2 regions of the Streptomyces sp. NPDC046805 genome follow, and region 2 is predicted to be linked to the other one. Evidence: riboswitches for the same ligand, from Rfam matches in the RefSeq annotation. Region 2 holds a riboswitch; the other holds the start of a gene.
What was found. Region 2 has a riboswitch for cyclic di-AMP ahead of ABZ910_RS28315 (M23 family metallopeptidase). Riboswitches for the same ligand answer to the same signal wherever they lie in the genome.
Positions count from the first base shown of each region.

Region 1 (3,758 bases), on a different contig from region 2:
CGCAGTTCACCGCGACGGCCAGGTCGGCGATGGTGACGTCCTCGGTCTCGCCGGAGCGGTGGGACATCATGCACTTGAAGCCGTTGCGCTGGGCCAGCTCGACGGCGTCCAGGGTCTCGGTCAGCGAGCCGATCTGGTTGACCTTGACGAGCAGCGCGTTGGCGGAGCCCTCCTCGATGCCGCGGGCCAGGCGCTCGGGGTTGGTGACGAAGAGGTCGTCGCCGACGATCTGGACCTTGTCGCCCAGCTTCTCGGTGATGACGTTCCAGCCGGCCCAGTCGTCCTCGAACAGCGGGTCCTCGATGGAGACGAGCGGGTAGTCCGCGACGAGCTGCTCGTAGTACTCCGTCATCTCGGCGGCGGAGCGCTCCTTGCCCTCGAAGAGGTACTTGCCGTCCTTGTAGAACTCGGAGGCGGCCACGTCGAGCGCGAGGGCGATCTGCTCACCGGGGACGTACCCGGCCTGCTTGATGGCCTCGAGGATGAGGTCGAGGGCCTCGCGGTTGGAGCCGAGGTTCGGGGCGAAGCCGCCCTCGTCACCGAGGCCGGTGGACAGACCCTTGGTCTTCAGGACCTTCTTCAGCGTGTGGTAGACCTCGGCGCCCCAGCGCAGGGCCTCGGAGAAGGACTCCGCGCCGATCGGGGCGATCATGAACTCCTGGATGTCCACGTTGGAGTCGGCGTGCGAGCCGCCGTTCAGGATGTTCATCATCGGCACCGGCAGGAGGTGCGCGTTCGGGCCGCCCAGGTAGCGGAACAGCGGGAGGTCGCTGGCCTCGGAGGCGGCGTGCGCGACGGCGAGGGAGACGCCCAGGATGGCGTTGGCGCCGAGCGAGCCCTTGTTGTCGGTGGCGTCCAGGTCGAACATCGCCTGGTCGATCAGGCGCTGCTCGGTGGCGTCGTAGCCGACGAGCTCCGGGCCGATCTGCTCGATCACGGCGAGGACGGCCTTCTCGACGCCCTTGCCCTGGTAGCGGTTGGGGTCACCGTCGCGGAGCTCGATGGCCTCGAAGGCGCCGGTGGAGGCGCCGGACGGAACGGCGGCACGACCCGTGCTGCCGTCGTCGAGGCCGACCTCGACCTCGACCGTGGGGTTGCCTCGGGAGTCCAGGATTTCCCGGGCTACGACGACGTCGATGGACGGCACGAGCATCTCCTTCTTGGATGTGACGCTGAAAGTGCGGGGCACATGGGCCGTGTCGGCCCTGGCTGTGCCTTGCGACTAGAGCCTAACCGCCCGGGGGTCCCGGTCGGCCGACCGACCGCCCCATGGACACGACGGCGACCGTACATATTGTTTCTGGGCGGAACAAAGGGGGGGCTGAAAGAAGCCCGGAAAGCCCCCGCCCCGGCGCGTACGGGGGAAAACGCGCCGGGGCGGGGAGTCTGAGGGGCCGCCTGCTCCTTACTTCAGGTGCAGCTGCTGGCCCGGGTAGATGAGGTTCGCGTCCTCGATGATGTCCTTGTTCAGCTCGAACAGCTTCTTCCAGCCGCCCTCGACCTTGTGCTTCTCGGCGATCGAGCCGAGGGTGTCGCCCTTGACGACCTTGTACTCGCCGTCGCCCTTCTTGACCTTCTTGCCGGTCGGGGTGGTGACGGTCTTGCTCGCGGCCGGGCGGTCGGTGGAGCGGGTGGCCGCCTGCGGCTCACTGGCGTGGGCGGTGGCGGTGGTGTCCGTGCTGCCGGTGCTCGTGCTGCCGGAGGAGGAGGAGGAGGCGGTGCCACCGCTGTACGGGGTGCTGGTCAGACCCGTGCCGCAGTTCGGCCAGGCGCCCTTGCCCTGGGCGGCGAGGACCTTCTCGCCGATCTCGATCTGCTGGGCCTTGGTGGCCTTGTCGGCGGTGGCGGCGTACTGCGTGCCGCCGTACGCGGCCCAGGTGGAGGCGGAGAACTGCAGACCGCCGTAGAAGCCGTTGCCGGTGTTGATGGACCAGTTGCCGCCGGCCTCGCACTGGGCGACGGCGTCCCACTGGGAGGCGGTGGCGGCGGAGGCGTTGCCGGACGCCATCAGCGGGGCGGCGACAGCGGCGCCGGCGACACCGGCGAGCGCGAGAGCGCGGGTGGCCTTGGACGGACGGCGGTGCGTGCCCTTGCTGGAAAACAGCATGGATCGATCCCCTCACCGACGCCTGCGAGGTGAGCTGTCGGGTTCGGGCCGGTTGAGTTGCCCGGCCACGTCCCTCGCGGGACATGGCTTCACCCCAAGCCGGTCGCGGCATCAACTGCCGGTTCCGGCACTTACCTTGGGTCCCCCGCTCCTGCCTACGGCGCTTGACGCGTCGACTGTTCCCGTACGGCCGCTGGCAGGACTCGGCGTAGCGGCAGCCGGGGCTCGTGGTGACGAGCGGACTTGACCGTAGGCACGCGATCCGCGGAATTCCAAAGACGATCAGGGCTTCTGAGAGTCATCCCACACTTTCGCCAAACGGGACATTTGGCGACGAAGCGGGGCGCCAACTCCCGCTACTTCGCACCCTTTTCGCCACCGATGTGGAGGGTCTGACCGGCGGCGATCCGGTTCGGGTCGGAACCGACGGCCTTCTTGTTGGCGCCGTACAGCGCCCGCCATCCGCCGTCCACGTCAAGGGAGTCGGCGATGGAGGCGAGAGTGTCGCCCGCCTGGACGGTGTAGGCGTGCCGCGCGGAGGAGTCGGCGGAGTCACCACTCGCCCGGTTCGCCCCATTTTCGTCCGCACTGTCGCCCCGATGGCGACCGCCGCCACCGATCGCCCCGGTGTCGACCAGACTCCAAGAGCTACCGCTCTGCCATTCGTTGTCCGAATCGTCGGCTTCAGGGCTCGCCGTGTGCGAGCTGCCGTCGTTCCATGCGCCACTGGAACCGGCCGGTGCGGACTTCCCGGTCTCGACAGGGCCGCCGGAGCCGGTGGAACCGCTCTCGGCGCCGGCACCCGCGTCGGCATCCGTCGACGGGGACGCGGACGACGCGGACGACGAGCCCTCGGACGAGGAGCCGGACGAAGACCCGCCCGACGTCAACGCGCCGATCAGACCGGACGAGCCGTGCCCACCCGAGGAGCCGGAGCCGGAATGGGACGAACCGCCCCCGGAGACGCCGGTGTCGACATGGACCGACCCCGACTTGCTGCTGAGCCCGGCGAGCAGGGCGCACGTGGCCCAGTGGCCCGTCCCCTGGTCGGCGAGCATCTTCTCGGCGACGGCTATCTGCTGTGAACGGCTGGCCTCGTCGGGGCTCGAGGCGTAGTGGCCACCGCCGTACTTGTCCCAGTCCTCCTGGGAGATCTGCAGACCGCCGTAGTACCCGTTGCCGGTGCTGGCGCTCCAGGAACCCCCGCTCTCGCACTCGGCCACCCGGTCCCACGTGGTGCCGTCTGCCGCGTTCGCGCTGGCCGCACCCAGAAGCGGGAGGGCGAGGGCGGAGCCGGTCACTCCGGCCGCGACGAGGACAGCCGGTGCCTGACGAGGGCGACGGTGACGACCGTTCCCGGAGATCATGCGGAAGCCTTTCGTGCGACAGCAGTGCCCGGCGCCACGAGTGAAGCGGAGACGCCGTGTTGACGAGTGAACGTATCGGCAGACGATCGCCCGTCACAAGTCAATCCCGCGCGGATCACGTGAAGATCACAGCGCTCACCCATAATTGCTCGCCAGTCGCCTTTATCCGGATACCGCGGGCTCATTCGCCTCCCCGTCCCGGCGCCCGCGCGCGCACGCACCGGCTCCGGTTACGGTCGTTCCGTGAACGGCCCGAACACCGCCCCCGAACTCTTCACCTGGGA
Region 1 covers NZ_JBEYYC010000018.1:84,744-88,501, forward strand. Annotated here, with positions in the region: gene eno (phosphopyruvate hydratase) at 1-1,153, opposite strand, end outside; gene ABZ910_RS20745 (transglycosylase family protein) at 1,406-2,107, opposite strand; cyclic di-AMP (ydaO/yuaA leader) riboswitch at 2,112-2,280, opposite strand; gene ABZ910_RS20750 (transglycosylase family protein) at 2,464-3,474, opposite strand; gene ABZ910_RS20755 (cytochrome P450) at 3,718-3,758, shown strand, end outside.
Region 1: another riboswitch for cyclic di-AMP. It lies ahead of ABZ910_RS20745 (transglycosylase family protein); the one in region 2 lies ahead of ABZ910_RS28315 (M23 family metallopeptidase).

Region 2 (3,758 bases):
CATCCTGCTGCCGCTGTGCGGACTGCTGCTCGCGATGGGCATGCACGCGCTCTGGAACGGGTCGTCCACCTTCGGACCGTTGGGATTCCTCGCCGTGTACGCGGCGTTCATGGTGCCCGCGTTCGGGCTGCTGACCTGGCTGGTGATCTGGACGCGGCAGCGCGAGCTGCGGACCGTGCGCGAGGAGCTCCCGGCGTACGTCATGGCGGGCTGGCTGGGGCCGGCCGAGCCGTTCGCGCTGGGCTCGATGGGGGCGCGGCGGCTCGCCCGGGACTACGCGGGCCAGCACCTCGGCAAGCCGGCGGCACGGGTCGTGGCGCAGTACGAGGCGTACGCGACGTCCCTCGCCTTCCTCCGGCACCGCGGGCGCCTCGGCCGCGCGGGAGCCGACTTCGTCGTACGGGAGCGGGAACTGCTCACCGAACTGTGGAACCGCCGGCAGACGGCGCGCCCGGCACTGGAGTACGCGGCACGGGCGACGACTCCGGCGACCCCGCCCCCGATGTGGCCTGGGTACGGCCCGCAGCACGGCGCGGGCTACGGAGGGCAGCCCGGCGCGGTGTACGGGCCACAGCCGGGCGGAGCCTACGGGGCTCCGGGAGCGTACGGATATCCGTCGGCGTACCCCGTGGCGAATCCGTCGCCGAATCCGTCACCGAATCCCTCGGCAAGCCCCTCGGCGCAGTACCCCGCCTACAACCCGTACCGGTCGTAGTCGTCCGCTCTCCGCACCCGGTGACGGGCGCGGGCCGTGAACGCCGGACCGGCGGTCCTGACGTCGGGGGGTTGCCGTCAGGACCGCCGGGGATCGGGGAACCGCATGCTCAGGGGTGGAGGCCCTTGCTCAGCAGCCACGGCATCGGGTCGACGCCGGTGGCCTGGCCGCCCGGGTGGACCTCCAGGTGGAGGTGCGGACCGGTGACGTTGCCGGTGGCGCCGACGCGGCCGATGACCTCGCCGGTGGTGACCTTCTGGCCGACGCTGACGTTGATCGACGACTGGTGGCAGTACCAGAGCTCGGTGCCGTCGTCGAGGGTGAGCACCGTGCGGTAGCCGTAGGAGCCGGCCCAGCCCGCCTGGGTGACGGTGCCGCTGTGGATGGCCTTGAGCAGCGTGCCCGTGGGGGCGGCGAAGTCGAGGCCGGTGTGGTAGCCGGAGGCCCACATGGAACCGGGCTGACCGAAGGTGCCGGTGATCGTGTACGAGGGCGTCGGCAGCGTGTACTGCTTGGCCAGCGCGGCCAGGCGCGCCGCCTCGGCCGCCTTCTTGGCCGCGGCCTCCGCCTGCTCCTTGGCCGCCGCGGCCTGGGTGGCGGCCGCTTGCTCCGCCTCGGCCGCCGCGGTGGCGACCTGTTTGTCGGCCGCGGCCACGGCAGCGGCGGCGGCCTTGGTGTCGGCCTGGCCCTTCTGCCGCTCGGCCTGCGCCATGATGCGGTTGCGCAGCGCCTCACCGGCGTCGGTGGTGCCCTCGGTGCTGTCGGTGTCGCTCACTCCGACGCTGCTGAGGGCGGTCGCCGAACCCTTGGGCGCGGAGGAGCCGTCGTGCAGCAGGGAGTCGACCGAGGGCAGGTCGGACACGGAGAGGTCGGACACGGAGAGGTCCGGCATCGAGATGGACACCGGCGGCTTGCCGCTGTTGGCGCTGGCCATGCCGCCCGCGCCGACGGCGGCGATGACGCCGACACCCAGGACCGTGGAGCTGCGGGCGAGTCCGCCGCCGCGCTGCTTGCCGACACGGTGCCGGCCTCGCATCGGGCGGATGGACTCCTCGGTGGGGTTCCACTCCTCCCAGGGGCCCTCGTCGGTGATGTAGCTGCCGTAGCCGAAAGCCTCGGGCTCACGCTGACTCGGCACGAACGGGGCTGCTGGGGCAGGCCGGTTGGACGCCACGCGGGCGCACTCCTTTCCTCCGTCGCCTACCGGGTTAGCTGACGGGTTCGGAGCAGGAAGGTCTCCTACGCGCGTATACCTGCCGTGAGTCCACGGCGGCATCCACGTGATTCACCCCAAGGTGGTGGTTCCCCGGTTCCCTCGCGGGATTCGGCGCGTGCGCACGGAGCCGTCTCTTGTGACGGCTGGGACAACCGCGCTGCGTTATCGAACGTTAATAGACCCGCGGGGGAGATTCCAAGCCGTTCGTCTTGATCGTTAACGTTTCCGGGCGGGCGATTACGGCTCATCACCGGTGAAATTCGGGCGAGTTGACCACCCCTCGGGGACCCTCGACGGGAGCCGCGTAAACCCTTACCGACTGACTGTTTGTCAGTTGTTACGCGGAGGGCTGCCGAGCGGTCACCACTCGTTACAACGATCAAGGCGCGGCGCAAACAAGGCGAGGCGCGGCACACAGCCGCGGAGGGGAAAAGACTCAGGGCCGGAATCCATGTACTGGATTCCGGCCCTGAGTCTTCAGTAGCGGGGACAGGATTTGAACCTGCGACCTCTGGGTTATGAGCCCAGCGAGCTACCGAGCTGCTCCACCCCGCGTCGGTGAAACCAGTGTACGCCATCCGCGGGACCTTTTGCACATCGGTTCAGCGCCGCCGGTGATCAGCCCAGTAGATGGGCGTTCGGCTCCTTGGCCCGGGCCTCGTACTCGGGCAGTACGACGACGTCGACCCCCGCGGTCGCCAGCAGCCCGCTCCCGTCGGCGTCCTCGACGAACGTGTCCGGCTCCCGCCAGGCCGTGACGACCCGCGGTACCCCCGCCGCCAGGATCAGCCGTGCGCACGGCGCGGGCCGGGAGGCCCGCCGGGCGCACGGTTCGAGGCTGCTGTAGACCGTGGCGGTGGCGAGCCGCGGATCCCCGGGCTCGATCTTCGCGAGCGCCGCCTCCTCGGCATGGACCAGGAGGTCGTCCCCTTCGCGCGAGTACCCCCGCGCCAGCTCCGTCCCGTCGGCCGCCACCACGACCGCACCCACGCTGAACGCCGACCGCGAGGGCGGGCACAGCGTGGCCAGCTCGCAGGCGATCCGCATCCAGTGCCGGTCGGCGGCGACCACCGACGCCCCGACCCCGGGAGCGGTCGGCTCGTACTGCATCAGTACGACGTCCTCGATGCGCCGCGACTCCACGAGCCGCAGGCGTCCGGCCTGGTAGCCGCCCGGCCCGAACAGCCGGGGCGCCTTCGGGTCCCCCACGAAGAGCGGGGCCACGACCAGCTGGAGCTCGTCGGCGAGGCCCTGCTGGAGCAGCTGCGTGTGCACGGTCCCGCCACCCTCGACCATCAGGCGCCGCACCCCGCGCACGTCGTGGAGGTGCGTGAGCAGGGCCCGCCAGTCGAGGCCGGGGCCCAGCGGGACGATGTCGGCCGCGATGCCCAGCCCCCGGGCACGCTCCGCGCCCCGCTCCGTCGTGCAGACGAGTTTCTCGCCGCCCGTGTGCCAGAACCTCGCGTCGGGATCCAGGTCGCCGGAGCCGCTGACGGTGACCTTGAGCGGGTACTCCGGCTCCCCTCGGGCGACCCGGGCCGCCCGCCGCTCGGGCGCGTTGACCAGGAGCCGGGGATTGTCGGCACGGATCGTGCCGGCGCCGACCAGGATCGCGTCGACGGACGCCCGCACCTCGTCGACCCGGTCGAAGTCGGCCGGGCCGGAGAGCAGCAGCCGCTCGGGGCCGGTGTCGTCCAGGTAACCGTCGAGGGAGACGGCGGCGGACAGCAGGACGTACGGGAAGGGCATCGGCGTACTCCGTCGTGGAGTGGTCTGGGGTGGTCCGGTGATCCGGAGTGGTCTTGGTTTAATTTTTAAACAAACTTA
Region 2 covers NZ_JBEYYC010000031.1:16,295-20,052, forward strand. Annotated here, with positions in the region: gene ABZ910_RS28310 (PrsW family glutamic-type intramembrane protease) at 1-715, shown strand, start outside; gene ABZ910_RS28315 (M23 family metallopeptidase) at 825-1,889, opposite strand; cyclic di-AMP (ydaO/yuaA leader) riboswitch at 1,897-2,055, opposite strand; tRNA gene ABZ910_RS28320 (tRNA-Met) at 2,413-2,486, opposite strand; gene ABZ910_RS28325 (dihydrofolate reductase family protein) at 2,550-3,680, opposite strand.